3 regions of the Mesorhizobium sp. LjNodule214 genome follow, and region 1 is predicted to be linked to each of the others. Evidence: predicted binding sites of a transcription regulator. Region 1 holds the regulator's gene; each other region holds the start of a gene.

Evidence for each region. Region 1 encodes LexA, which represses DNA repair genes until DNA is damaged. Its sites were predicted from a motif close to TGTTCNNNNTGTGTTCNG; they were not measured.
Region 2: the regulator LexA is predicted to act here: its motif matches at 5,641-5,658, upstream of ACSQ3Z_RS01115 (helicase-related protein).
Region 3: the regulator LexA is predicted to act here: its motif matches at 5,432-5,449, upstream of dinB (DNA polymerase IV).

What each region holds. Positions count from the first base shown of each region.
Region 1 covers NZ_CAXUPE020000003.1:1,027,554-1,037,419, reverse strand. The annotation lists gene ACSQ3Z_RS30425 (molybdopterin molybdotransferase MoeA) at 1-901, shown strand, start outside; gene ACSQ3Z_RS30420 (alpha/beta hydrolase) at 912-1,742, opposite strand; gene kynU (kynureninase) at 1,772-3,019, opposite strand; gene lexA (transcriptional repressor LexA) at 3,482-4,222, shown strand; gene ACSQ3Z_RS30405 (ComEC/Rec2 family competence protein) at 4,216-6,705, opposite strand; gene gltX (glutamate--tRNA ligase) at 6,805-8,229, shown strand; gene gltA (citrate synthase) at 8,396-9,724, shown strand; gene lpxB (lipid-A-disaccharide synthase) at 9,785-9,866, opposite strand, start outside.
Region 2 covers NZ_CAXUPE020000001.1:233,173-243,038, forward strand. The annotation lists gene ACSQ3Z_RS01085 (citrate/2-methylcitrate synthase) at 1-125, shown strand, start outside; gene phaR (polyhydroxyalkanoate synthesis repressor PhaR) at 211-822, opposite strand; gene ACSQ3Z_RS01095 (acetyl-CoA C-acetyltransferase) at 1,125-2,303, shown strand; gene phbB (acetoacetyl-CoA reductase) at 2,389-3,114, shown strand; gene ACSQ3Z_RS01105 (FAD-dependent oxidoreductase) at 3,214-4,464, opposite strand; gene ACSQ3Z_RS01110 (TetR family transcriptional regulator) at 4,549-5,133, shown strand; gene ACSQ3Z_RS01115 (helicase-related protein) at 5,824-9,231, shown strand; gene ACSQ3Z_RS01120 (RNA-binding S4 domain-containing protein) at 9,244-9,630, shown strand; gene fdxA (ferredoxin FdxA) at 9,781-9,866, shown strand, end outside.
Region 3 covers NZ_CAXUPE020000003.1:122,296-132,161, reverse strand. The annotation lists gene ACSQ3Z_RS25695 (DUF1236 domain-containing protein) at 1-628, shown strand, start outside; gene ACSQ3Z_RS25690 (hypothetical protein) at 1,212-1,379, opposite strand; partial or broken gene ACSQ3Z_RS25685 (PAS-domain containing protein) at 1,356-1,591, shown strand; gene ACSQ3Z_RS25680 (diguanylate cyclase domain-containing protein) at 1,586-2,182, shown strand; gene ACSQ3Z_RS25675 (exopolysaccharide production repressor protein) at 2,676-2,921, shown strand; gene ACSQ3Z_RS25670 (hypothetical protein) at 3,104-3,514, opposite strand; gene ACSQ3Z_RS25665 (hypothetical protein) at 3,810-4,595, opposite strand; gene ACSQ3Z_RS25660 (hypothetical protein) at 4,983-5,219, opposite strand; gene dinB (DNA polymerase IV) at 5,507-6,754, shown strand; partial or broken gene ACSQ3Z_RS25650 (SRPBCC family protein) at 6,841-7,285, shown strand; gene ACSQ3Z_RS25645 (glycosyltransferase family 2 protein) at 7,560-8,627, opposite strand; gene ACSQ3Z_RS25640 (sensor histidine kinase) at 9,171-9,866, shown strand, end outside.

The DNA.
Region 1 (9,866 bases):
AGGCGCCGACACCATCGTCATCCAGGAGAATGTCAGGGATCTCGGCGGCGGCGCCATCGAGGTAACGGAACCGACAGCCGAAGGACGCAATATCCGCCGCGTTGGTCTCGATTTCACCAGGGGCGACGTGCTGCTCGAAAAAGGCCGACTGCTCGATCCGGCGGCACTCTCCCTGGCGGCATCGGCCAACCACCCAAGCGTGAGCGTGGTCAAGAGGCCGCTGGTCGCCATCATCGCCACCGGCGACGAACTCCTGCCGCCGGGCAGCGAGCTCGGCCCCGACCAGATCATCTCGTCCAATGCCTATGGCGTCGCCGCCGCCGCGCAATCGGTTGGCGCCCGTGCACTCGACCTCGGCATCGCCGCCGATCGCAAGGAGGCAATTGCCGCGCTGGTGAGGCAGGCGGTCGAGCAACGCGCCGATGTCATCGTCACGCTCGGCGGCGCCTCGGTTGGCGACCACGACCTGATCCATGACGTGCTGACCGGCGAAGGCATGACGCTCGGCTTCTGGAAGATCGCCATGCGCCCGGGCAAGCCGCTGATGTTCGGCCGGCTCGGGGAGATAAGCTGCATCGGCTTGCCCGGCAATCCGGTGGCCAGCCTCGTCTGTTCGCAGCTGTTCCTGAAGCCGCTGCTGGCGCGGCTCGGCGACCGCGGCTTCCGGCAGGACATGCGCGCGGCCCGCCTCGGGACCGCGATGCCGGCCAACGATCTCAGGCAAGACTATGTGCGTGCCGTGGTCCGGGAAGATGGAGACAGCCTGGTGGCGACGCCGTTCGGCATCCAGGATTCCTCGATGCTGAGAATGCTCGCCGACGCCAACGGGCTGATCGTGCGCGAGCCGTTCGCCCCTGCCGCTGCAGCAGGCGCTGCCTGCAGCGTGCTGATGTTGCGCTGAACCCGTTCCCTTACTCGACAACCAGCGTCCGGCTCAGCGGATGCTCCGGGTCGCAAAGACCGTCTATGATGCTGAAATGGTGCCGGTCCGGCTCGACCACCAAGCTGGTCGCGGCACCGAGGCCGATCCAGACATTGGCAAGCAGCGCGCTCTGGCGCAGGAACTCGGCGCGCTCGCCACCGCCGACCCAGCAGGTCAGGCGTGCATTGTCCATCGGGCGCAGAAGGGCCGGGCTTTCGGTCAGCGCTTCGGCCTCGTCGATCGCCAGCGTCTCGTTCATGGCTGTGCGCATGAGCGGGCGCAGGTCGTGCACACCCGAGATCGACACGACATGACGTATGCGACCAGTCACTTCGGGCGACAGAGGCGTGGTTGCACTCGCCATCCGGCTGGCGAGATGGCCGCCGGCCGAATGCCCGGTCAGCATCAATGGCCCATCGACCAGTGCCGCCGCCTTGCCGATCGCCGCGCCGACCTCGCGAACGATGCCGCCGATGCGTATCTCGGGACTAAGCGTGTAGGAGGGCATCGCCACCGCATAGCCATGCCCGATCGGACCTGCGGCAAGATGCGACCAGAAACTCTTGTCGAACGCCTTCCAGTAACCGCCATGCACGAACACCACGAGCCCCTTGGGCGGGGTGCTCGGCAGGAAAAGATCGAGCCGGTTGCGCGGTCTGTCGCCGTAGACGATGTCGAGCCGCGCCCTGCCCTCGGCCGAAAGAGCGTCACGAAAGGCCCGCGCGGGCTCGACCCAGGCGGCCGGCCAGCGATCGCCGCCAGCTATGTTGGCGCCGTTTGTATAGGCGTTGTCCCAGTCGGAAATACGATGTTCCAGCACCTGTGCCCTCCCCCTCCTTTTCCTGCCGCTCAGGTGACGGCTGACTTGACGGCAAAACGTGCGTCTTTCCAGGCCCCACTGCGCAGGATGTCTTCCAGCACCTCGACAGCGTGCCACACATCGGCGTAGCCGACATAGAGCGGGGTGAAGCCAAAGCGTATGGTCGACGGCGCCCGGAAATCGCCGATCACGCCGCGTTCGATCAGCGCCCGCATGATCTGGTAGCCGTGCTCGTGCATGAATGAAATCTGGCTGCCGCGCCTGGCGCTGTCGCGGGTGCTTTCGAGCGTGAGACCATAGGCGCCGCATTTTGCCTCGACGAGTTCGATGAACAGGTCGGCCAGGGCGATGCTTTTCTGTCTCACGGCCGCCATGTCGACATCGTTCCAGATGTCGAGCGCGCCCTTCAGCGTGCGCATCGACAGGACCGGCTGCGTGCCGCACAGAAACCGGCGGATGCCGGTGCCGGCTGCGTAGGCCTGCTCGAAGGCGAAGGGCCGCGCATGGCTCCACCATCCGCTGAGCGGCTGCTGCACATCGGCATGATGGCGCTCCGCGGCATAGATGAAGGCGGGAGAGCCCGGGCCGCCATTCAAATATTTGTAGGTGCAGCCGACAGCGAAATCGGCATTCGCCGTGTCCAGTTCGACCGGCATGGCGCCTGCTGTGTGGCAGAGATCCCAGACGATCAGCGCCCCGGCGTCATGGGCGATGCGCGTCAGCGCCGTCATGTCACGCAGTTCGCCTGACTTGTAGTTGACGTGGTTGACCAGCACCACCGCGACCCGGTCGTCGATCAGCTCTTCGATCGTCGGTGCGTCGACGCCTGCAAGGCGCAGCACAGTGTTCTTTCGAGTCGAGGCGACACCTTCAGCCATGTAGAGGTCGGTCGGAAAGCTGTCGCCCTCGGCGACGATGACGGGCCGATCCGGCCGCATGGCCATTGCCGCGTGCAGCAGCTTGTAGATGTTGATCGATGTTGTGTCGCAGACCACCGTCTGGCCGGGAGCGGCGCCGATCAGGCGCCCGAGCTGATCGCCGAGTTCGACCGGCATGTTGAACCAGCCGGCAGTGTTCCAGGCGCGGATGAGGTCGTGCGCCCATTCTTCGGTCGCCGCCTTGCGTAGCTCGTCGAAGGCGGCATGCGAGGCTGCACCCAGCGAATTGCCGTCGAGATAGATTACCCCTTCGGGCAGGATGAAGCGGTCGCGCAAGGGGCGCAGTGGATCCGCGGCGTCCATCGCTTCGACGGCCGCAAGATCAGGAATTCCTGTCATGATATGTCTGCTCCCCCCAGATACGCACGACACCGGCACGCAATGATGAGACAAGCCGACGATCGGTACTTTCTCTCATCACAGGCCATCGCGCTGCAAGAACCTGCATTGATGACTTATCGGCCCAACGACACCCTCGACCCCTGCTCATAGTTGGCATTTTGAGTTCGTTTCGTTCACGGTGCATCGAGCGGGCTGGATCGTCAAACACGGCCCTACCTACATTGTTTGCGGCGAATGATTGCCGACTTCCAAGCAGCTCCCAGGCCGGTGGTTGGCCGTAAACGATAACAAAATCAATGCGATGAAGCCGGCATCTAAGGGGCTGGGATATTCGCTGTCGCACGCGACATCGTTTCGGGAGCCTTAACCCATTCATTAAACTTTAAACAGTTGCGGAACACAACTGGAACAGATAGTGTTTGTTCTGGGTTTGTTTTTCTGATTCCGTTGGGGGCCGCGATGCTGACACGCAAACAACATGAACTGCTGATGTTCATCCATGAGCGGCTGAAGGAAAGCGGCATTCCACCCTCCTTCGACGAGATGAAAGAGGCGCTCGATCTTGCCTCGAAGTCGGGCATCCACCGGCTGATCACGGCGCTGGAGGAGCGCGGTTTCATTCGCCGGCTGCCCAATCGGGCGCGCGCGCTCGAAGTGCTGCGCCTGCCGGACTCGATTGCTCCCGGCCTCAATGCGGCGAAGAAGTTCTCGCCGAGCGTCATTCAGGGCAGTCTTGGGCAGGGCGGCCTCGGACGGCAGATCAAGCCGATGGCATCGTCGCGCACGCCCCAGGCGGGCAATGACGACGATGCGGTTGCGGCAGTGTCCATCCCGGTGATGGGGCGGATCGCGGCCGGTGTGCCGATCGACGCCATCCAGCATCAGACGCATTCGATCTCGGTGCCGCCGGACATGATCATGGGCGGCGAGCATTACGCGCTGGAGGTCAAGGGCGATTCGATGATCGAGGCCGGGATCTTCGACGGCGATACGGTCATCATCCGCAACGCCGACACGGCGAGCCCGGGAGAGATCATAGTGGCGCTGGTCGACGAGGAGGAAGCGACGCTGAAGCGCTTCCGCCGCAAGGGCGCCTCGATCGCGCTGGAAGCCGCCAATCCGGCCTATGAAACCCGCATCTTCGGGCCCGACCGGGTCAAGGTGCAGGGCAAGCTGGTCGGTCTGATCCGCCGCTACTGAGGCGGCGGCGGTTGTTTGGGCGGCGGTTTGCTGGCCTGCCTTTCGGGTCTCTTGTAAGGCGGCAGGCCCCTCGCCTCGCGTGAGAATCTTCGCTGCTCGTGCCAGGCCCGGTACGGCTGCTCGACCGCGAAGTTTATCTCTGCCGGCGCGATTGCCGATTGCTGATTGAAGAAGACAGCGGCGCTGCCCAAGCGGGCAAGTTGCCGTTTCTTGACGACAAGGACAAGCGGATTGCGGCAAGGGTCGTAGGCGGTGGCGTCGTTGACGATGATCAGGGTCGCGAAAGCACACGCTCGCCACGCGTCCTTGCGGTCTTCTGCATACGCGATGATCGCGCCAGACGGATGCCGTGCGAGGCACAGACCGGTGCTGCAGTAGAAGGGCGAGCCCGGCGGCAGGTCGGCCGGATCCATGTCGAACCGCGCGTCACCCTTCTCGAAGGTCTCGGGTTCGACAATGGTTTCGGACTTCACAGCCCGTTTCCAGTTGTCGGTGGTGAACTCGTTCGATCGCACGCGGTTGATGGCGAGTTCGCCGCCCCCGATCGGCATTGCCACAAGATGCCCATCCTCCGAGATGAGGACATCCGGCATGCGGGTGTCGGAGACAGTCAGCAGGCCAGCGAATGCGAACGGAACGGCTGCCAGCCTGAGCCATGTCGTCGCCATGGTGGCGATGACCAGCGCGATCGTCACCAGCAGTACCGACTGAATGGAGATCAGCCCGACAGCATCGATCGGCGAGCGCTCGGAAATCCATCCGGATATTGCGATCATCGCCGTCAGCCCCTTGCCCATCACGTAGAGGAATGGTCCATCGGCGCCGAACGGCATCACCAGCGCGCTGAGCACGGCGAACGGCATGACGATCAGCGAGACGATCGGCATGACGGCCAGGTTGGCGAGCAGGCTGAGCGGCGACACGCGTTGAAAATGCCAGATGGCGAAGAGTGCCGTCGCACTGCCGGCGATGATGGAGGTCATGGCGAGGCCGCCCATGCCGAGCAGGAATTTTCGCGTGACGAAGGCGAGCGGCGATCGCCGTGGCGGCGGCGACGTCGCTCTGCCGGCACGGTAGTCCGACCAGCCGGCATAGGCACCGACAAGGGCCGCGGTCGCCGCAAACGACATCTGGAAGCTCGGGCCGACCACTTCGTGCGGCGACACCAGGATCACGGCAATCGCCGAGATCGCCAGATTGCGCATGGTGAGCGCCGCGCGGTCGAACAGCACGGCGACCAGCATCACCGCCAGCATGATGAAGCTGCGTTCGGCCGCGACGACGATGCCGGAAAAGACGAGGTAGGCGGCGATGGAAAAGAGCGCCGCGGCGGCCGCATATTTCTTCACCGGCCGGCGCGATGCGAAATCGGGAAACAGGGCGAAGGCGCCGCGCAGCAGCCCCATAATGGTTCCGGCGACCAGCGCCATGTGCAGGCCGGAGATCGAGATGATGTGGTAGATGCCGGTGCGCCGCATCGCCTCGTTGATCTCATCGGGAATGCCGGCGCGCACGCCGACGATCAATGCCGCAGCAATCTCGCCCTCCGGGCCGCCAATCTGGCCGCGAATGTGGTCCGCGATGCTCTCCCGGGCATTCTCGATTGCGGACGCCAAGCGCGTCCTGGATGGTGCGTCTTCGCCGGCGCCAGTCTTTGGGACAACAGTCTTCGGATTGCCGAGGAAAAAGCCGCTGGCGCCGATGCCGGAAAAATAGCTGTCGAAGGAGAAGTCGTAGCTATCCGGCCGCACCGGTCCGGTCGGCGGCAGTAGCCGGGCATAGCCGGTGATCAGGGAACCGGCGGTCATATCAGGAGGAACTTTCCGCGCCGAAAGCCTGACCCGCTCCGGCGCATAGCGCAGCTTCGGATGGGCGGTCGAGATGACGTCGATGGTCAGCCTGACGCGGCCGTTTTCCATTTCTTCCAGGCTGGCGAGCCGCCCGGTCAGCCGCGTCTGGATCTCCGAGCCGAGCATCTGGGTTCCGGCGCGCCAGGTCTCGACCTTTGCGGCGAGCACGCCGAGCGCGCAGAGCAGCGCTGCCATGAAGCACAAATGCGTCCTTAGCCATGACCGCGAAGCCACCGCGCAGGCGGCCGTCAAGGCGACCACGGCGACGGGCCTGTAGAAATCGGGTTCCGTCGCCAGCGAGAAATAGAAGATCACCCCGCATGCCAGAAACACCGGCACCAGCAGGAAGCCCATGCCGCGGTCAAGCTCCGTGCCGGCAGCCGCAGCGATGCTTCGCCGGACTGCGGGACCAGAAAGGCGGCGGAATGCTCCGGAGACCCGCTTTACCGAAACAGTCGCGGGGACAAGCTCCGGCGCGCGATTGCCGGGCGGCAAAGGCTCGAAGCCCGGCCGTGGCGCAAGCAATGAAACCGGCATCGGCTCGGCGTGTGGAATATCGGCAAACAGCGTCCGTTCGCTGACGCTGCTCGTCGCGCCCTCGCTCTCCCCTGCACCCCGGCCTCGTCCAGCCATCGGGTCTGCCCCTTGCGCCCCAGACCTCCTATGCTACATGAACGCGCAACGCGCGAAAGTCCGCGCATCACATCCGCTTTCTGCGCTTCCGAGAGTTCCATGTCCGACAAGGTCGTCACCCGCTTTGCCCCCTCGCCGACAGGCTATTTGCACATTGGCGGCGCGCGCACGGCGCTGTTCAACTGGCTCTATGCAAAGCACACCGCCGGCACGATGCTGCTGCGCATCGAGGATACGGATCGCGAACGCTCCACCGACGCCGCCACAGCCGCCATCCTCGATGGGCTGTCCTGGCTTGGCCTCAGTTGGGACGGCGAGCCGGTGTCGCAGTTCGAGCGCGCGCCGCGCCACCGCGAGGTGGCTGAGGATCTGGTGCGGATGGGCAAGGCCTATTACTGCTACGCCACGCCGGCCGAACTCGAGGCGATGCGCGAGGCCGCACGTGCCAAGGGCCTGCCGCCCCGCTATGACGGCCGCTGGCGCGACCGGGACCCGTCGGAGGCGCCGGCAGGCGTCAAGGGCGCGATCCGCATCAAGGCGCCGACCGAAGGCGAAACGGTGGTGCACGACCGCGTGCAGGGCGAGGTGCGCTTCCCCAACAAGGATCTCGACGATTTCATCATTCTGCGCTCGGACGGCAACCCGACCTATATGCATGCTGTCGTCGTCGACGACCACGATATGGGCGTCACCCACATCATCCGTGGCGACGACCATCTGACCAACGCCGCCCGCCAGACGGTGATCTACAACGCCATGGGCTGGGAGGTGCCGTCCATGTCGCACATTCCGCTGATCCATGGCGCCGACGGCGCCAAGCTGTCGAAGCGGCATGGCGCGCTCGGCGTCGAGGCCTATCGCGCGATGGGCTATCTGCCCGAGGCGCTGCTTAACTATCTGGCGCGGCTCGGCTGGAGCCATGGCGACGACGAGGTGATGTCGATCAAGGACATGATCGCCTGGTTCGACATCGGCGACGTCAACAAGGGTGCCGCCCGCTTCGACTTCGCCAAGCTCGAGGCGCTGAACGGCGTGCACATGCGGCGCATGGGCGATGCAGAACTGCTCGACATCTTCGTCGCCACGCTGCCCTATCTCGAGGGCGGCCCGGCAATCGCGGCGCGCCTCGATGGCAACAAGAAGGCGCAGCTGCTGGCCGCCCTGCCCGGCCTGAAGGAGCGGGCGAAGACTTTGGTCGAGCTCGTCGATGGCGCAGGTTTCCTGTTCGCCGAGCGGCCGCTGCCGGTCGACGACAAGGCGGCTTCATTGCTCGGCGGTGACGCTCGCGCGATCCTGGCTGGCGCTCACCGTGTCTTGAATGCGGTTTCCGGCGAGTGGACTGCCGCTGCGGCGGAGGCGGCGATCCGCGAGTTCGCACTGGCCGAGGGCCACAAACTCGGCGCCGTGGCCCAACCGCTCAGGGCCGCGCTCACCGGCAAGAGCACCTCGCCGGGCGTGTTCGACGTGCTTGCCGTGCTTGGCCGGGGCGAAAGCCTGGCGCGCATCGCGGATCAAATCGATTAGGAAAACTGGCCCAAGAAGATTGGCATTGAAAGGCGCGTTTCGCAGTGCAACATTAGGCCTTGGCCCAATCTGGCACGCACCTCCTAAAATGCGGTGGCGAGTACGCGCATTCCGGTGATTTGCAGGATTTGCCCTTGCCGGCATGAGGAACGAAAAGGAGTTTGCAATGACCGAAGCTGCGACAAAACTGGAATTTGGCGGCAAACCGCACGAGTCGACCGCAAAGCTCGAGCTCGCCGGCAAGACGCATGAACTCAAGGTGCGAAGCGGTTCAGTCGGGCCTGACGTCATCGATATCGGCTCGCTCTACAACACCACCGGGGCTTTCACCTATGATCCCGGCTTCACCTCGACGGCAAGCTGCGAGTCGGGGATCACCTTCATCGACGGCGACGCAGGCATCCTCCTGCATCGCGGCTATCCGATCGACCAACTGGCCGAGCATGGCGACTTCCTTGAGGTCTGCTATCTCCTGCTCTACGGCGAACTGCCGACCAAGGCGCAGAAGGACGACTTCGACTACCGGGTGACGCGCCACACGATGGTGCACGAGCAGATGTCGCGCTTCTTCACCGGCTTCCGCCGAGACGCGCACCCGATGGCGGTGATGTGCGGCGTGGTCGGCGCGCTGTCGGCCTTCTACCACGACTCCACCGACATCTCGGATCCGTACCAGCGCATGGTCGCCTCGATGCGGCTGATCGCCAAGATGCCGACCATCGCGGCGATGGCCTACAAATACCATATCGGCCAGCCGTTCATTTACCCGAAGAACGAGCTGAACTTCGCCGCCAACTTCCTGCACATGTGCTTTGCGGTGCCGTGCGAGGAATACAAGATCAACCCGGTGCTGGCGCGCGCCATGGAGCGCATCTTCATCCTGCATGCCGACCACGAGCAGAACGCCTCGACCTCGACCGTGCGTCTGGCCGGCTCGTCGGGCGCCAACCCGTTTGCTTGCATCGCCGCCGGCATCGCCTGCCTGTGGGGCCCGGCGCATGGCGGCGCCAACGAGGCGGCTCTGAACATGCTGGGCGAGATCGGCCATGTCGACCACATCCCGGAATTCATCGCCCGCGCCAAGGACAAGAACGATCCGTTCCGGCTGATGGGTTTCGGCCACCGCGTCTACAAGAACTACGATCCGCGCGCCAAGATCATGCAGAAGACCGCGCATGAGGTGCTGGGCGAGCTCGGCATCAAGGACGATCCGCTGCTCGACATCGCCATGGAGCTGGAAAAGATCGCCCTGACGGACGCCTATTTCATCGAGAAGAAGCTTTACCCGAACGTCGACTTCTATTCCGGCATCACGTTGAAGGCACTGGGCTTCCCCACTACCATGTTCACCGTGCTGTTCGCGGTCGCCCGCACCGTCGGCTGGATCGCGCAGTGGAAAGAGATGATCGAGGATCCGCACCAGAAGATCGGTCGCCCGCGCCAGCTCTACACCGGTGCGCCGGAGCGCGACTACGTGCCGATCGCGAAAAGGTGAGTGAGGAGTGAGTAGGGAATAGTGAGTAGTAAGTGAGCGCGGATCGGCGTTCACTGCCTTCTACTCACTATTCGCTCTCTTGATACAGCCCATCACGACCTCTGCCGCGATATCGCCGGAGGGTCGCTCCGTCGCCATACGC
Region 2 (9,866 bases), on a different contig from region 1:
ACGGGCCGTTTCGCCTGTTCGCGCTCGGCCGCAGCATCGGCTGGACCGCGCATGCCGTCGAACAGGTGACCAGCAACGGATTGATCAGGCCCCGCGCCCGCTATGACGGGCCCATGAAACTCTAGATCGGCTCGGCGAATGACGGCAGCCCTGTGGGCTGCCGTTGCATCAGAAGTTTGCGGCGCCCGCTGGACCGGCGCCGTCCGGCGCTCACGACATGGTGTCGAGCTTGCGCTGCATGGCAGCGATCTGTTCCTTCAGCTCCTGAAGGTCGTCCGGCTTCTCCGGCGCTTCCTTCTTGACCGGCTCGGCCGGGGCAGGAGCAGGCCCGTTCGAACCGGCCGATGGGAATGGCGTGAACAGGCGCATCGCGTTCTGGAACATCTCCATGTTGCGGCGCGTCTGCTCCTCCAGCGCCTTGATCGGCGTGGCCATCTTCATCACGTCGATCGGCGACTTGCCGAAAGCGCCCTTCATCTGCTCGCGGAACCGTTCCTGTTCCTTGGAGAAGGCGATCATCGATTGTTCGAGGAAGCTCGGCACGATCATCTGCATCTGGTCGCCGTAGAAGGCGATCAGCTGGCGCAGGAACGGGATCGGCAGCATGTTCTGCCCGTCCTTGTTCTCCAGCTCGAAGATGATCTGTGTCAGCACCGGATGCGTGATGTCGTCGCCGGTCTTGGCGTCCTGGACGGTGAACTCCTCGCCCTTCTTGACCATGTCGGCCAGGTCCTCGAGCGTCACATAGGTGCTGGTGCCGGTGTTGTAGAGCCGGCGATTGGCATATTTCTTGATGATGATCGGATCGTCTTTCGCGGCCATCAGTATCCTCCCCGGACACCGGCGCATGTGAGTAAGCAGCCGGTAACGATTGCGCCCTTGCGAGGATATGCGCAAAAGCGTCACAATTCCAAGTGGTTTGTGCAGTGCGGCATCATTTAATGCTGCATGGCGGGCAAAAAATGCTGCGCAGCGAAAGCCGTGGCCGTTGCACTGACTGCCGGCAGCCTGCTTGCCGCGCATAGCTGGCATGCCTATTTCCGGTTTGACTTGGGTCATGGAACGGGCAAGAAAAGTCTCTAACGATACCCAAAAACACGCCACCTCGAAGTCTGGAGAAGAAAATGTCCAATGCCATCGTTGTCGCCGGCGCGGCACGCACGTCTGTTGGCTCCTTCAACGGCGCCTTCGCCGCCACTCCGGCGCACGAACTCGGCGCCGTCGTAATCCGGGAGTTGCTGTCGCGTACCGGTGTCGAACCGGGCGAGGTCGACGAGGTCATCCTCGGTCAGGTGCTGACCGCCGCGCAAGGCCAGAACCCTGCCCGTCAGGCCTCGATCAACGCCGGCCTGCCCAAGGAGACCACCGCCTGGGGCCTCAATCAGGTTTGCGGCTCGGGCCTGCGCGCCATCGCGCTCGGCATGCAGCAGATCGCCGCCGGCGACGCCAAGGTGATCGTCGCCGGTGGACAGGAATCGATGTCGCTCTCGGCGCATGCCCAGCATCTGCGCGCCGGCGTCAAGATGGGCGACTACAAGATGATCGACACCATGATCAAGGACGGGCTGTGGGACGCCTTCAATGGCTACCACATGGGCAACACCGCCGAAAACGTCGCTCGCCAGTTCCAGATCACCCGCGACGACCAGGACCAGTTCGCACTGGCCTCACAGAACAAGGCCGAGGCCGCGCAGAAGGCCGGCAAGTTCAGGGACGAGATCGTCGCCTTCACCATCAAGGGCAAGAAGGGCGACACCATCGTCGACCAGGACGAGTATATCCGCCACGGCGCCACCATCGACGCCATGACCAAGCTGAAGCCGGCGTTCGACAAGGACGGCACCGTGACCGCCGCCAACGCCTCCGGCATCAATGACGGCGCTGCCGGCGCGCTGTTGATGAGTGAAGCCGAAGCTGTCAGGCGCGGCATCACGCCATTGGCGCGCATCGTGTCCTGGGCCACTGCCGGCGTCGATCCGCAGATCATGGGCACCGGCCCCATTCCCGCTTCGCGCAAGGCGCTGGCCAAGGCCGGCTGGTCGGTCGGCGATCTCGACCTGGTCGAGGCCAATGAGGCCTTCGCCGCGCAGGCCTGCGCCGTCAACAAGGACATGGGCTGGGATCCCTCGATCGTCAACGTCAATGGCGGCGCCATCGCCATCGGCCATCCGATCGGCGCTTCCGGTGCCCGCATCTTCAACACGCTGGTTTTCGAAATGCGCCGCCGCGGTGCGAAGAAGGGCCTCGCTACGCTCTGCATCGGCGGCGGCATGGGCGTCGCCATGTGCATCGAAGCGCTGTAGCGACAGACTATCCGGGCGGCGCGAGCCGCCCGTTCCATTCTGCATGAAACGCCCGAAAACAGGGCGGTACCGAAAGGGGAAACGCATGAGCAAGGTTGCAATCGTCACGGGCGGGTCGCGCGGCATCGGCGCGGCGGTATCGGTCGCGTTGAAGAACGCCGGCTATTCGGTTGCCGCGAACTACGCCGGCAATGACGAGGCGGCGACGAAGTTCACCGCCGAGACCGGCATCAAGACCTACAAATGGTCGGTCGCCGACTATGACGCCTGCGCCGCCGGCATCAAGCAGGTCGAGGCCGATCTCGGTCCGATTTCCGTGTTGGTCAACAATGCCGGCATCACCCGCGACGGCATGTTCCACAAGATGACGCGCGAGCAGTGGAAGGAAGTCATCGACACCAACCTTTCCGGTGTCTTCAACATGACGCACCCTCTGTGGGGCGGCATGCGCGACCGCAAGTTCGGCCGTGTCATCACCATCTCCTCGATCAACGGCCAGAAGGGCCAAGCCGGTCAGGTCAACTATTCCGCCGCCAAGGCCGGCGACATCGGCTTCTCGAAGGCGCTTGCCCAGGAAGGCGCCCGCGCCGGCATCACCGTCAACATCATCTGCCCGGGCTACATCGCCACCGAGATGGTCAAGGCGATCGACGAGAAGGTGCTCAACGAACGCATCATCCCGCAAATCCCGGTCGGCCGCCTCGGCGAACCGGAAGAGATCGCGCGCTGCGTCGTCTTCCTCGCGTCCGATGAAGCCGGCTTCATCACCGGCTCGACCATATCCGCCAATGGCGGACAGTATTTCGCCTGAGGTTTCGAGTCCCCCGGCGGCAACTGATGTACCGGCCCAACGGCCGGTACAGACATACGATCCCACGATCGAGGCTCGTTGCCCTAACAATCGCAGCCGTCAGGCGGCAAGCTTCAGCGCTGGTTTGGCTGCAGGCTTGGCAGGGGAGATTGAACCCGGCCCACGCGAAGGTGCCGGCAGCCGGGCCAGCGGCGCGCGGCTGAGGCCTGACAGTTTCACGGCCATGCGACGCTTCAGCAATGGATTGAGGTTCGTCAGCGAGAGCAGCAGATTGCGGACGAACCGCTTCACCGGATTGCGGGTAAGCGCCATCTCGGTCATCTTGCCTGCCAGTTCAAGCACCTCCTGCGCCGCCGGACGGCGCAACGTTTCGTAGAGGTCGAGCTCGGCTTCCGACCGCACGCCGTTCACCACATCGCCAAGCAGTTCGCCAAGCACGACCGCGTCGATGATGCCGGTGTTCATGCCTTGCCCACCCGCGGGGCTGTGGACATGCGGGGCATCGCCCATGAGGAACAACCGCTCCTTGCGATACGACCGGACCAGGCGGTGATGCACGCGAAAGCGCGAGCTCCACGCCAGGCCGAGCACGCGAGCTCGTTGGCCGGTCGGCCCACGGCGGTCGAGCAGCGCCTGGATGTCGGCAACCGCAGGCTTTTCCGGCGCGTCATCCATTGTTGCAACGATGCGGTACGATCCGTCCGGAAGCGGCGCCACCACTACCAGCCCGGTCGGCGCAAAAAACAGCGACACTTCCTTCGGCCCAACCGGCCAGTCGAGGCGGACGTCGGCGAGCACGAACGACCCGTCATAGGCTGCGCCGTCGAACTCGATGCCGGCCGCGCCGCGCACCAGGCTGTTCATGCCATCGGCGCCGACGACGTAGCGCGCCGATATGAGCTTCTCGCGGCCGTTCTCGACCACCGTCACGCGGGCGCCGCTAATATCCTGAACAACCGCCTTGGCCTCGACTTCGCGATGAATGACGCCGCCCAGGGCTGCGATCCGCTCGGCCAACACCTGCTCGGTCAGGTTCTGGGGCAGCATCAACAGATAGGGATGCCTTGATGGAAGCTTGCCGAAATCGACATCGAGCAGCGCCCGGTTGCGGTCGCGGATGACGAAATTTTGCAGCTTCAGGGCAAGTTCGCCCAGCCGCCCGGTGACACCGAGAGGCTCCAGCGCTTCCAGCGTCTGCGCATGGATGACGCCGGCGCGCGAGGTCTGCAGGCCCTGCGCCAGCCTGTCGATCAGCACATGATCGACACCGGCCTGGTGCAGCATGATGGACAGCGCCATGCCGGTCGGGCCGGCACCAATGATCAGGACTTCCGTTGTATCGGGCAACATTTTTTTCTCTCCATTTATCAACAGATGTTGACTTTCTAATTGACGCCATTGCATTTGTCAACAGGTGTTGGCATATGAATTTTCATGACCCAGAATCAGGCGAAGACAATCAGCAAATCGGACCGCACGCGGGCCCATATCCTCGAGGCGGCGCGGCTACTGTTCGCCGAGCATGGTTATGACGGGGCTTCGATCCGCGATGTCGCGGCGCATGCCTCGATCGATCCGGCCATGGTGATCCGCTATTTCCGCAGCAAGGACGAACTGTTCGCCAGGGCGGCGGTCGTCGACCTGCATCTGCCGGAGCTGCGGGTGATTGACCGAGCCGCCATCGGCGAAACACTGATCAGGCGCTTTCTCGAAATCTGGGAAAGTCCGGCCAGCGGTCCTGGCATGACAATTCTGCTGCGTTCGGCGATGTCCAACGACTTTGCTGCCGAAAAGCTGCGCGAGGTGTTTGCCAGTCAGGTGAGGCCAGTGGTTGCGGCGGTCGGTGACCCCGCCGATGCGGGTCGACGGGCCGGTCTCGTCTCGAGCCAGTTGCTGGGTTTGGCGATGTGCCGATACCTGCTGCGGCTTCCTCCGGTCGTCGCCCTGTCGCACGATGAAATCATCCGGAACGTCGGCTCTGCCTTGCAGCGCTATGTGACGGAAGAGGACCTGGCCTGAAGCAGCCGTTTGGCATTGCTGTCCGAGCCTGGTTGTGGTGCTATGATCGGGCCGACCGATGCACCCAACACCGATCTGTGCCGGAGCGGCACGCAAAGGTTAACGGCAGTTGCCAAGTCTGTGCGAAACCCACGCCACAAGCTGTGACTTCTCGGTGGATAACCTGTTCACAACACAACATATTGGGGTGAACAAACCAAGAAAACCTGAGCATCGCTGATTCGTCGCCGATTCGTTCCGGCTTTGGCCGAAACATTAACGATGAGGGCCGAAAACATCGATCAAATCATTAAGGCCGCGTTAGGAAAAGTCAATAATTTCATAATGTTGGCTGAGGCCGATCGGGGTGCGGCGATCGTTCCCCGGCGAAGGTTAACAGCATTGTTCTCCTTGCATAAATCGGGCCAGTTTAGCGATTCAGCATGTGGTGAGACTCGCCGTCAAAAAATCCACATATAGCCGTGAACAAAACCTGAATCAGTGAGAGTCAGTGATTCGTCGCCGATTCGTTCCAGACTCGTTCCAACTCTTAATCGAGACCGGATTTTGCACGAGCCGGACGGCTCTTTGCCCCGCTTGCGGAACATTCCGCTTTCGCTTCGCGCCTGAAATCCTTATGTGTCGGCTGTCACACGCGCCACCACTGGCGTGCTCCCCGGCAACGAGCGGCAGAAGCGTATTTCCGAGCCGATGAATATCCAGCCGAAACACTCCCAGCCGCTGATCCTTTCGGGCCGCGACGTGACGGCCGTGCTCGGCCCGACCAACACCGGCAAGACCCATCTCGCCATCGAACGCATGGTGGCGCATGAAAGCGGCGTCATCGGCCTGCCGCTCAGGCTGCTGGCGCGCGAAGTCTACACGCGCGTCTGCGAGAAGGTCGGCGCCCACAAGGTGGCGCTCATCACCGGCGAGGAGAAAATCCAGCCGGTGGGCGCCAAATATTCGGTCTGCACAGTCGAGGCCATGCCGCGCGAGACCGACGCCGCCTTCGTCGCCATCGACGAGGTCCAGCTCGCCGGCGATCTCGAGCGCGGCCACATCTTCACCGACCGCATCCTGCATCTGCGCGGCCGCCAGGAAACGCTGCTCTTGGGTGCAGCCACCATGCACGGCATCCTGCAACGCCTCTTGAAGGGCGTTTCGGTGGTGACGCGGCCGCGGCTGTCGCATCTGGCCTATGCCGGCTCGAAGAAGCTGACCCGCCTGCCCCGGCGCACGGCGATCGTCGCTTTCTCGGCGGACGAGGTCTATGCCATCGCCGAACTGATCCGCCGCCAGCAGGGCGGTGCCGCCGTCGTGCTCGGCGCGCTCTCGCCGCGCACCCGCAACGCCCAGGTGGCGCTGTTCCAGTCCGGAGATGTCGATTACCTCGTTGCCACCGACGCCATCGGCATGGGCCTCAATCTCGACCTCGACCATGTCGCCTTCGCCCAGAACCGCAAATTCGACGGCTACCAATTTCGCGACCTCACGTCCGCCGAGCTCGGCCAGATCGCCGGCCGCGCCGGCCGCCATTTGCGCGACGGCACGTTCGGCGTCACCGGCCAGGTCGATCCGCTCGATGAGGACCTGGTCAAGAAGATCGAAAGCCACGATTTCGACCCGGTGAAGGTGCTGCAATGGCGCACTGCCAATTTCGATTTCGCCAGCCTTGATGCGCTGAAGCGCTCGATCGAGACCAACGCACCGGTCGAGGGCCTGACGCGGGCGCTGCCGGCGGTCGACGCGCAGGCGCTCGAGCACCTGTCGCGCGACGTGGATATCCGGGCTCTGGCCACAGACGCCAAGCGGGTGGCGCTGCTGTGGGAAGCCTGCGCGCTCCCCGACTACAGGAAGATCGCGCCGGCCCAGCATTCCGACCTCATCGCCTCGATCTACATGGACCTCGCCCGGCATGGCCATGTCGACGAAAACTACATGGCCGAGCAGGTGCGGCGTGCCGACACGACAGACGGCGACATCGACACGCTGTCGCACCGGATCGCCCAGATCCGCACCTGGACTTTCGTTTCCAATCGGCCCGGCTGGCTGGCCGATCAGGCACACTGGCAGGAAAAGACGCGCGAAATCGAAGACAGATTGTCGGATGCGCTGCATGAGCGGTTGACGAAACGCTTTGTAGACCGCAGGACTTCCGTCCTCATGCGGCGCCTTAGAGAAAATACCATGCCTGAAGCCGAAATTAGCCCTACCGGAACCGTCCTTGTCGAAGGCCATCATGTCGGCGAGTTGCAAGGGTTCCGCTTCACCGCCGACCAGAGCGCCGGCGGCGAGGATGCCAAAGCCGTGCGCACGGCGGCACAAAAGGCGCTTGCCACCGAATTCGAGGCGCGCGCCGAACGTTTCGGCGCCTGCGCCAATGGCGACATCGCACTCGGCTCCGACGGCACGCTGCGCTGGATCGGCGCGCCGGTCGGCACGCTGGTCGCCGGCGACGAGCCGCTGAAGCCGCGCCTTGTGCTTCTGGCCGACGAGCAACTCACCGGTCCCGCCCGCGACAAGGTCGCGGCGCGCGCCGAGCGTTTCGTCAACTTCCAGGTCGAATCCCTGCTGAAGCCGCTGGTCGACTTGAAGAACGCCGACCAGATCACCGGCATCGGCCGCGGCATCGCCTTCCAGCTGGTCGAGAATTTCGGCCTCATCAACCGCCGCGACATCGCCGAAGAGATGAAGTCGCTCGATCAGGAAGGCCGCGCCGCGTTGCGCCGGTTGGGCGTGCGCTTCGGCGCCTACCATGTCTTCGTGCCGGCGCTGGTCAAGCCGGCGCCTGCCGGACTGGTGACATTGCTTTGGGCGCTGAAGAATGACGGCAAGGACAAACCGGGCTTCGGCGACGTGGTTCACGCCCTGGCCTCCGGCCGCACCTCGGTGGTCATCGATCCCGTCTTCGACAAGTCCTTCTACAAGCTCGCCGGCTACCGCAATCTCGGCCGACGCGCGGTCCGCGTCGACATCCTCGAGCGGCTGGCCGATCTGATCCGTCCCGCGACCAACTGGAAGCCGGGCCTCGGACAGCGCCCCGACGGCGCCTATGACGGCCACGCCTTCATGGTGACGCCGCCGATGATGTCGATCCTCGGCGCCACTGCTGACGACATGGAAGAGATCCTGAAAGGCCTCGGCTACCGCGCCGAACCGAAGCCTGCCGCCGAGGTCAAGGCGCGGCTCGAAGCGCAGGACGATGCCGCGCGCGAGGCAGCTGCCGCAAAGCTGGTGGCGGAAGAAGCTGCGCGCGCCGAGCAGGCCGTGACGGCGGAAGCCACGACTGAAGTCGCAGTCGAGGCGCCGGTGGAGGGTTCTGAGCCTGATGCCGCTGTTGAGGCCTCAGCCGAAGCACTTGCCGAGCCCGTCGCCAAGGCAGTAGCGGAGCCTGTCGCGGAAGAGCAGACGGTAGCTGCGGCTGAAGTCGCGGACGAGACCGCGCCCGTAGCGGAAGCCGCAGCGGAAATACCGGCCGAACCTGCGTCGGTCGCCGAACCAGAATCCGAACCCGAGGTCGCCGAGGTTGAAGCCGCGACAGTCGAGGCGACCGAAGCTGCAACGCCCGCTCAGGAAGCGCTGCCGGCCGAGCCAGCCACGGTGGCGGAGGCCGCTGCCGGCGAGCCCGCTCCGGAAGCCGAGCAGCCAAAACCCATCCTGTTGTGGCGGCAGGGCCGTTTCGAGCAGCGCCCACGCCATCGCCATCACGACAACCGCCGCGACAATCGCCCGCGCAACGGCCAGGCCGCGCAGGGCCGAAGCGATGCCCCGGCGGATGCCGGCGGCGGACAGCCGGTGACCGCACCAGGCGAGCGGCCGGCCTACCAAGGCCGACGCGACCAGCGCGACGGCGCCGGCAAGCCGCGCTTCGATCGCTCAAAGTTCAAACCCAAGCCCCAGGGCGAAGGCGGCCGCGAAGCCAAACCGCAGGGCGAGCGTCCCGATCGCCGCGACAGCCGACCCGACTGGAAGGGCGGCAGGCCGGACGGCAAGGGCGGTGCACAAGGCGGCAAGCCTGCATTCCAGGCAAAACCGCGAGAGGAACGTCCGGTGCGTTTCGATCCGGACTCGCCCTTCGCCAAGCTCGCCGCTCTGCGCGACCAGTTGAAGAAGTAAGTCAAAGGTCCGATGGTTGCCGAAGGCCGCCAGAGAATAGACAAATGGCTGTTCTTTTCCCGCGCGGTGAAATCGCGCTCGCTGGCGGCGAAGCTGGTGGTCGCCGGACGCGTGCGCATCAATCGCGACAAAGCAGCGCAGGCCTCGGATCTGGTCAAGCCTGGCGATGTCCTGACCATCACGCTGGAGCGGCGCATCTTCGTCTGGAAGGTACTCGAAACGGGGGTCCGGCGCGGCCCGGCTGAAGAAGCGCGCCTGCTTTACGAGGACATGTCGCCACCGCCGGCACCGAAGGGCGAGGCCGTTCCGGATGCGATTCCGGCGCTGCGCGACGCCGGCAGCGGCCGGCCGACCAAGAAGGAACGACGCCAAACCGACCGGCTCATCGGCGAGGATTGAAGGCACGAGCAACTTTCGCCAGTGTCGCGCTCTGGAATTCCATTCCGGAGACGCCGACATCCTTGGGAATAGCCGCCCTTGCCAGCGGCAGGCAAAGGCGCTACCTCACCAAAAAAGCCCGACAAAAACGGGACGTCCCGGAGCCGACCGATGACCTACGTCGTGACCGACAATTGCATAAAATGCAAATACATGGACTGCATCGAGGTCTGTCCGGTCGACTGTTTCTACGAAGG
Region 3 (9,866 bases), 910 kb from region 1:
CATGGCCCAGACACAGACGCCGGCCGAAGTTCAGCCAAGCGGTGACGCCAATTGCGAAGCCGGCGCAGCGGACTGCCAGCAGGGCGGCAAGGCCGGTGAGCAAGCCCAGGGCAAGGCCAAGATGAAGACCGATGAGCAGGCGCAGGGCAAGGCCGGCGCCACCACCGAGGGGCAGGCTCAAGGCAAGCCCAAGCTGAAGACAGACGAACAGGCACAAGGCAAGGCCGGCGCCCCGACTGAAGAGCAGGCTCAGGGCAAGCCCAAGCTGAAGACCGATGAGCAGGCTCAGGGTAAGGCCAAGGTCCAGACCGAAGAACAGGCCCAGGGCAAGGCTTCGACCCAGACCGACCAGGGTTCGACCGCATCGATCAACAATGTGACCGTCGAGCAGAAGACCGAGGTCACGCAGATCATTCGCGAGACGAAGGTCGCACCGGTGGCGCGTGTCGACTTCGACATTTCGGTGGGCATCGAGGTGCCGCGGCAGAAGGTGCGGCTGCACCGCTTGCCGGCGCGCATCATCAAGATTGTCCCCGCGTACGAAACCTACATGTATTTCGTGCTCGCCGACGGTCGCATCGTCATCGTCGATCCGGACAGCTACAAGATCGTACTGATCCTGACCTGATCCGGCGAACACCACGAAAAGGCCCGCCGCGCGTCGCGCACGGCGGGCCTTCTTGCGTCTGACGCCGGTCTTCGAAGGTTATGGATGGACCTTCCAAACCGAAACCCGCCGCCTTTCACGGGAAAAGGCGGCGGGGTCGGCCTTCCGCCGATGAAGGGACGTTCTCGGCGGGTCGCTGGCTATTGTACCCGGCCACTAGCCGAACAGGATTCCGGCAGTGACAAAGACGACGCCGAGCGCGAAGACAGGCGCAAGTATCCACCGCGCCTCGTGGACGCTGCGTTCCATAAGCTCCTCCTGATTGATGTGGTTGGGGAACGGTCAGGCCTGTGCTTGGTTCCTGAATTCAGAAGTCCTTGGCCAAAGGTCCCATGGCATCGACCAAAAGACCCAAAGGCCACACACACGCCCGATGAGGCGACCAACCGCCCCCGCAAAACCAGGCCCGGGCCAGGGCCGTTAATCCGATGGCAATCGTTCCATATTAGCGTTGCCGCATATTTCGGAAAATTGCTGAGGGGGTCAGCGGCCGATGCCGAAGGTGTCACGTGTCTTAGCGAATGCGTTCGAGGTCGCCCAGCCGTCAGGGGTCGGCCTGCCGGGCCTGGCCGAAGCGATCGGGCGGATGGGCAAGTTGATCGAGCATTCGCGCGAGCGGATCCGGCTGCTGGAGGCTGTGATCGACAATTTCCCGGGCGGCGTTTCGCTGTTCGACCAGGATCTCAACATGGTCGTCTGCAATCAGCGGCAACGCGCGCTGCTCGACTACCCCGACGACCTTTCGCCAATGGCTACCCCTCGATGGAGACGCTGTTTCGCTTCAACGCCGAGCGTGGCGAGTACGGGCCGGGCGATATCGAGATGCATGTCGCGCGCCGCCTCGCCCTCGTCAGGCAGCGCGAGGCGCATGTCTACGAACGAACCCGGCCCAATGGAACCATCGTCGAGGTGCGCGGCATGCCGATCGAGGGTGGCGGCTTCGTCACCACCTATTTCGACGTCACCGAACAGCGCCGCAACCAGGCCACGATCGCGCATATGGCGCATCACGACGCGCTGACCGACCTGCCCAACCGCATGCTGTTTTCCGACCGGCTGCACGGCGCGCTTGCCCTTGCCAAGCGCGGCGCCCTGATGGCCGTGCACTACCTCGACCTCGACAACTTCAAACCGGTCAACGACAATTTCGGCCACAAGGCCGGCGACAGATTGCTGATCGACGTGGCCGGCCGGCTGCGTGCCGCGGTGCGCGACAACGATACGGTCGCGCGTCTCGGCGGCGACGAATTCGCCATCATCCAGACCGGGATTACCGGACAGACGGATGTGTCGGCGCTTGCCCGGCGCATCATCGAGCGCTTCCAGTCTCCCTTCACGGTCACCGACAGCCCGGTCGTCGTCGGCGTCAGCATCGGCATCGCGCTGGCGCCTGGCGATGCACTGGGCAGCGACGATCTGCTCCAGAAAGCCGATACCGCGCTTTACCGCAGCAAGTCCGGCGGGCGCGGACAGTTCAGCTTCTTTGGGGAACCGCATCCTTCTTTGGGTGGATAGGTCAAAATATTCGCAAACGCTAATATGATTTGCGCAAGCGAAGCACCCAACCCTTGCGCCGAGCGCCGGCGGAGTTTCCTTTAGCTGCCTCGGCCGGCGCTCGTCATCGAGTGCCGCCTTGATCGCGATCAGATGGTGAGAAGCGCGATCGCTGCGGAAACGCCGGCGCTCGCGAACTTTCGCGCATCGAGCCGACAGCAAAGCCAGCGCCGGCGACCTTGCGCTGATTTCGCCCGCGGCAGAGACGATTCAGCAAAGCGCTCGATGCTCCAACGCCACACTTGCACCGAAAGGCGTATGGTCCTAAGTCCTAAGACATAGGTCGCATGCCGTGGGCCGAAAGCCCTCCGAGAGCGCGGCACAGTGCCAACTTGCGACCGCACATGAAAGGTGCAACGCTCGATCTGGGTAGAGACATGGGCGGACTTCCCGGGTTTCAATCGGTCCGGGGTGTTCGATTGGGCAAATGTATTTTCCGCAATTTCTTGTGGGAATGTCAGTAACGCTTCTCGTAATCCTTGGCTGGATTTACGCGGCTACCGGATCGTTTTGGCAGTCGCTGGGCTGGACATTTGTCGCCGCCCTGGTGCTGCAGGCGGGCTACTTCATCGCCGTGCTTTTGCTCATCTATGGCCGCACCTCATCGGCGGCCAAGGCCGACAAATCGCTCCCGGCCAAGGTGCCCGGGCCGTTCGAACGCGACGGCATCATCCACAGCTTGCTGTCGCGCCTTTTTTAAACCGGTGGCACGGCGAACTCATCCAAAGCTTGACTTGTTGCGCCCGCCAGAGGGGGCTGGCGCCCTGGCGTCCGTTCCGGACGCCAGGGCAAGCCTTTTCAGCCCGCGAACCAGCAGCCTGCGCCAGGGGACCCGCTACGCCATGGCATAGCAACCCACCCGGCAGCGTACCATGACTCCGGTCAGCGAGGCGCCGACTTCAAGCCGGAGACGGTAGCCACCGGTTCGGACGAGAAGACCACGAAGCCGAAAACCAGAACGGCGGCGGCGACGATCATGGAACCCGCGGCGACGAGCGGCTCGATCGCCGTGTTGCCCTTCGCCAGCATCAGGTAGAGCGCCGGCAGCATCACCACCAGGCCGAGCGTATAGAGGCCGTAGTGGACCATCGCGATGCGGCGAGCGGCCTTGGCCGGATTGAGCGCGTAGTAGCCACCGAATATCGCGGAGGTGACCCAGCCAAGAAGGTTGATGTGGGCATGCGCCGGGAAAGCGGCGTGATCTTCCGAGATCGCCATATGCAGGCCGACGGCGATACCCACGATGAGAAAGACGAGGGCCGTCTTGAAGAAAAGTTCCGAAACCCTAGGCATGCTGTTGTTCTCCCCAATGCCGTTTGAACCCGACTCCGGGAAGGTACACCCGCCAACGAGTATTAGCTATGCCGCACTTGAGGTTAGCAACCGTTCTGGCCTCGTTGCGTAGGTGCGCGCCGGGGCGAACCTGCCGGCGGCGAAGTTGCCGTTCTCTCCCTAAGTCGAAGATGTCCGGCAGCACAGGGGCGGGCGTGGACGGCACGGCTTTGTTCTACGTCGCGATACGCTCAAAACAATTCCGCCGGGCAAAGCCCGGCGGCATATTTCGTTTTTGCTTCGACTTCGATCGGCCTTACGGCGTTGCCGGAGTCTCCTCCGCCAGCTTGGCGGCTACCTGGTCGATCTTGTCGGCAAGCACACCCGTGGCCCAGTCCTTGACCTCGGTGTCGACGGGTTTGTTGGCCATGTCGGCAAGCGCGTCGTCGAGCGATGGGACGTCGGTAACGGCTGCGTCTGCCTCCGCCTGGGCCGTGTCAGCCGCTGTCTGGGCATCCGTGACTTTGCCCTCCAACTCAGCGATTGTTGCGGCTTGGGCATCCAGCTCCTCCTGCGTCGGAGGTGTAACCAAATTCGCCGCGTCGAACTCCGCCTGCTTGTCCAGCACCGCGTTTTGGGCGTCGACCACCGCGGCAGCGGCCGCGTCGGCCGCGGCCTGGGCGTTCTGGGCAATCGCGGATCCCATCACATAAGCCTGAATGCCAGCGAACTTCTTGCTCTTGGAGTTCATATAGGCGTTGATGTTGCGCTGCAGCGAGTTCAGCCGGCCGAGCTTGGCGTGGATGTTCTTCTCCTTGGGAACGGCGGCGACCTCCACCTCATCCACGGAGACCTGCGTCGTGGCCTTCTTGCCCGACTTTGCCGATGCCGACTTGCCGTGCGTGGTCTTGCCTGACTTGCCGTGCGTGCCGCTCTTGCCGGAATTGCCCTGCGAGCCGCTTTTGCCTGAGTTGCCGCCGCTATTCCCGTGGCCACCGCCATTGCCGTGGCCACCGCCATTGCCGCCGGCGGCGGCCAGCGCGGGAGACGCCAGAAGCGCGAATGCCGCAACCGCGGCAAAGAGAGTCTTTCGGGATGTCATGGGTATTTCCTCCGAGAATCGCCACCACGCCCAACCGCTAAAGAGGGCAATATGAGAAATTCCTAATGGCGTCAGTAAACTTTAGATAAATGTGGTTTCAATGCGAGAGCGAAGCCGCTCGCCAGCGAACAGTTCAGATCAAAAAACCTACACAACCAATTGATATTCTTAGGTTAGGTGAAAGCCGGAAACGGGCTTGCGCCATTTGGACCGCAGAGGGCCCATGCTGGTCGGACTATGGTCCCACTACCGCCGATACGCGCGAAAAACGGTCGTCGCGTCGTTGATGGAAGGCGCCTGAAACGACGGAATTCGACGAAGGCAGAGAGGGCGATGCAGTCGCCTGGTATAGCCGTCAAATAAGCGGGGCCGCCTCTTGGCGACGCGCTATGGTGCCCGCAAAATGTCGGCGCCTGGCTGCTCGTCGAACAGCACCGCGCAGCCGCGCTCCAGCGCCACCGCGGATAGCGCGTTGGCTACGGTCTCATCCGGCGAGACGAAATCCCCGGTGAGCACGCGCAACTCTTCGACGGCCCTCGCCATCGATACGAGCCGCCCGGCGGCGCGGTCGGTGGTGCAGGCGTCAACGACACAAACGAGATCGATGATTTCGAAGCGGTCCATCTCAGGCCTCCGCAAACAGGGTCCCTTCGAGCCAATCAACGCCGTGGCGCGCGACTAGGTTCCGGTGCAGATCATGGACCTTCGTCGATGGTGCGCTGCCCACTGACGGCGAGTAAGAAAAACGAGATTCCATCTTGAATCCCCCCTTCATCGAAAGACTTTCCACCCGCCCCCTCCGACGGCTCAAACGCAGCTTGACAAGAGACCCTGTTTGTTCTCTTTTTGTTCGGCAAAAAAGTCCTTAAAACAGGCATGGCTAATGCTGCAATGCCGTAGGGTGGAACGGGATGGAAACCAGCGCCACCATCCTGCATGCCGACCTCGATGCCTTCTATGCTTCGGTCGAGCAGTTGCTCGATCCGTCGCTACGCGGCAAGCCGATCGCCGTCGGCGGCGGTGTGGTGCTGGCCGCCTCTTATGAGGCTCGAGCGTTCGGCGTGCGCGGCGGCATGCCCGGACGCAAGGCCCGCGAACTCTGTCCGCAGCTGATCTTCGTCGGCGGCCATTTCGGCGACTATCAGCGGCTCGGCGACGCCGCCATAGAAGTGCTCGACGATTTCACGCCGCTGGTCGAGCGCATCTCCATCGACGAGGCCTTCGCCGACGTCGCCGGCTGCACGCATCTGTTCGGGCCGCCGGCCGAGATCGCCGCCATTGTACGGCGCCGCGTGCGGGCCGAGCTCGGCCTGCCGATCTCGATCGGCGTGGCGCGCACCAAGCACCTGGCCAAGATCGCCTCGCAGGTGGCCAAGCCCGACGGGCTGGTTGTGGTCGATCCCGCCGGCGAACTTGCCTTCCTGCACGATTTGCCGGTCTCCCTGATGTGGGGCGTCGGCCCGGCGACCAAGGCGCGGCTGGCCGGCATCGGCGTCGAGACCATCGGCCAGTTGGCGCAAACCCATGGCGGCGCGCTGGAGCGGCTGATCGGGCCGGCCGCCGGGCAAAAGCTTGCCGCACTGGCGTGGAACCGCGACCCCCGCCGGCTCGAGACGCATCGGCGCGCGCATTCGGCGGGCGCGCAATCGGCGCTGGGCCGCAAGCCCGCCGTGGCGGATGTGTTCGTGCCAACCTTGCTGCATCTTGCCGACCGGGTGGCGAGCCGGCTGAGAGCCAAGCATCGGCCCGGCCGCACGGTGACGGTGCGCGTGCGCTTTGCCGATCTGCGAGCGGTGAGCCGCTCGATCACGCTCGACCAACCGATCTCGGCAACGGCGATGCTGGCCGAGACCGCCGAAGAACTTGTGCGCGGCGTGCTTGCCACCCATCCCGGCGAGAAGGTGATTTCGCTGCTCGCGATCTCGGTCTCGCATCTCGAGGAAAGTGCCGAATTGCAGCTGGAGCTGCCACTCGGGCTTGCCGATGAGAAGCGGAGGCCCGGCAGCAAAAGGGGCCTGGCGCGCTTCTGCGCCGACCGCGCCATCGACAATATCCGCCAGCGCTTCGGCAAGCAGGCGGTCGGCTATGGCGCGGTGGCACTGGAGGCGGCGCGTTCGGTGCCGGACGAGTTCCGCGAGCTGGCCGAGAAGGAACTGTGAAGCGGCGGTCGCGGTTTAAGAATGTTCGGCACGGGTGTCGGACGAGCCAAGACCCGTTCGTCCCGGCAATCATTAGGAGAAACGATATGCCCAGCACCGTACGCTTGCACCGCGTTCTGACAACCAGCCCGGAGAAGGTTTATCGCGCATTCATCGAGGCGGACGCGCTGGCGAAATGGCTCCCGCCCAACGGTTTCACCTGCACCGTCCATCATCTGGAAGCAAAGGTCGGCGGTACATTCAAAATGTCCTTCCGAAACTTCACGACCGGCAATAGCCACTCATTTGGCGGCGATTATGTCGAGCTCGTTCCGGGTGAACGCCTTCGCTACACGGACACGTTCGATGATCCCAACCTGCCCGGCGAGATACAGGTGACGGTGATATTGAAGAAAGTCTCGGTCGGCACGGAACTGGACATCACGCAGGCAGGCATACCCGGACGCCATTCCGGCCGAGGCCTGTTACCTCGGCTGGCAGGAGTCGCTGCGAAACCTGGCAAGGCTCGTCGAACCCGAGATCAATCAATAGAGGTTGATCGCCTCCATGCGGCCCGAGACTGCCAATCTCTCCCCTCGTGGAGGGGGATGTCCGGCAGGAGAGAGGGGGCGCGAAGGGCCGCGGCGTTTTGAGTTGAGCCATGGTGGACCTTTAGACCCAGCATCGGTGGAAATTGGACGATTGATACGCTGGCGGGACAGCGCCCCCCTCTGGTCTGCCGGACCCGGCCCTTCGCTGTCGCTCCGGGCGTTCGTTGTTCGCAAAGCCAAGCAATTGGCTTTGCGTCCGCTGCGCGGACCACGCCTCACCCCATCGCCTGGCGGATGGATTTGGAAAAGCGGGCCAGGAAGGCCGGCCTCGACGAGGCGTCGAGCTTCCAGGACAGCACCGCCGTCGCCATTTTGCGCGGCAGCATGCCGACGGACAGAAACCAGGCGGCAAGGATGGCGCGCCGCCTGAGCGACGCCGTTATCTGGAGGCTGGCGACGGCGCCAGCCGCACCCAGGACCAGCCTGGAATCATTGGCCACCGGGTGCCGACCCCTGTCGGCGCAGAGCGAGGCCAGCCGTTCTTCGAGGTGAACGGGATCGTGCAGGAAGGTTCTCGACGGCTCCACGGCCAGGCCGACACCGGAGACCTGGTCGGAAAGCGCCTCCAGGCGGTGGAAATCGTGCGTCACCCGCCAGCGCGCCCGCTCGGCGAGCTTTTCGCCGAAGACGGAATGGTTGGCGCCGTGGATGCGGTAGGCGCCGACGCACTCGTCGATCGACTGAACATGACCATAAAGGGGCGCCAGCGTCGCAAGATAGCCATCGGCGCCCTGGCGGAAATCCGCTTCGGGGATCGGCATGATGGTTTCCAGCGTCGTGCGGTCGAAGGCCAGCCCGCTTGTCACCGTCGTCTGGTAGCGCCCCTTGTGCAGGAGCTTCGGCATGACATCGCCGTCATCGAACGGCAGTTCCGGCGGCGGGAAGACATCCTTGATGCGCTGCCGTTCGTCGACGATGTGGAGCCTCGATTGGACCTGGGCGGTTGCCGAATCCCAAGTGTCGACGATCCTGGAGATGGCGTCCGGATAGAGATAGTCGTCGGCGTCGAGAAACAGCACGATCTTGCCCGAGCTTGCCGCAAAGCCGGTGTTGAAGGCCGCGGCATGACCGCCGTTCTTCGGCCTGAGACAAGCGCGAATCCTGTCGCCATAAGACTTTATGATCGCCGCCGAGTCGTCGCTCGACCGATCGTCGACGACGATGACCTCGACATCCGCGTGGTCCTGGCCGAGCGCGCTGTCGACGGCGCGTTTCAGGAAGCGCGCGTAATTGTAGTTCGGAATGATGATGGACACCGGAATTCGGCTCGGAACGGGATGCATCGCGTTTGACCTCGCATCTTGCTTTGGTTTCGGCGGAACCCACCCCCTTAAGGTCCGCTGGTCTCCCAGGAAAAGAGAAAAAGCTTGTGCCTTCCCCGGGAAGACGAGTTGGGTCTTCCGTTGCGACTTCAGCTGAGCAGCCGCTTTTTGCCTTCGAGTATCCACGCGGCGCCGGGATCGAACCGGCGGCGGCAAGGGGCTGGAATTCCCGGTCGCGGATGATGCCGCGGCTTGGCCGACGGAGCGGCGCTTCGTCAATTTGGTGTCGAAGCGGCCCGTCGCCTTGAAGGCACAACCGATAGTGACCTCGAAACGTGGCCGGCACAACCCCCGCCGCCAAGGATCCGCTCCCGCGGCCGCGGCGTTGCCGTGCTTCAAAGGCTCCGAAAGCCGCAGAAAATCCGCCTGCGGAAGAATCCTGCGTGCACAGCACGAAGGTCGATGTCGCAAATGCCGCGCTCACTCTATAATCATCGCCAACAGGGGGAGATTGCGCGATTGCCTGGGACCTTCTTGGGGGATTATTTACAGTACTGGCGCAAGCTGTCGCTGGCCTTGCAGTTCTTCATCGCGGGCGGCATCGGGCTTCTGCTGGTGATGCTGGTGGTCGGCCTGTGGGTGACCTCACAGATTCGGGAAGGCGTGATGCGCAATTCCGCCGCAACCACGGCACTTTACGTCGACAGCGTGATTGCGCCGCTGTTGCCCGACATGCGCGCCAGCCGCGAGCTCAGCGACACGGTCAAGCGGGCACTGGACGAGACGCTCGGTCAGGGCGCGCTCGGCAAGCGGCTGGTCTCGTTCAAGCTGTGGCGGCGCGACGGCATGATCCTCTACGCCAAGGACACTACGCTGATCGGCAAGCGGTTCGAACCGAACGCCAACCTGGTCGCCGCCTTTGGCGGCAATGTCGTTGCCGAGTACAATGACCTCGACGACGACCCCGAAAGCCACGAGGAGCAAGCGGTGAACGCGTCGCTGTTCGAAATCTACAATCCGGTGCGCGAACCCTGGTCGGGCGAAGTGGTCGCGGTTTCGGAGTTCTACGAGATCGCCGACGAATTCCAGGCGACACTGAACGCTGCCTTGTGGTCGAGCTGGCTGGTGGTGGCCGGCGCCACGGCAACGGCACTGGCGCTGTTGTCCGGCATCGTCTTTCGCGGCAGCCACACCATCCAGACCCAGCGCGCCGCGCTGGAGGCAAAGGTCTCCGAATTGCAGGCCGCCTTGTCGCAGAAC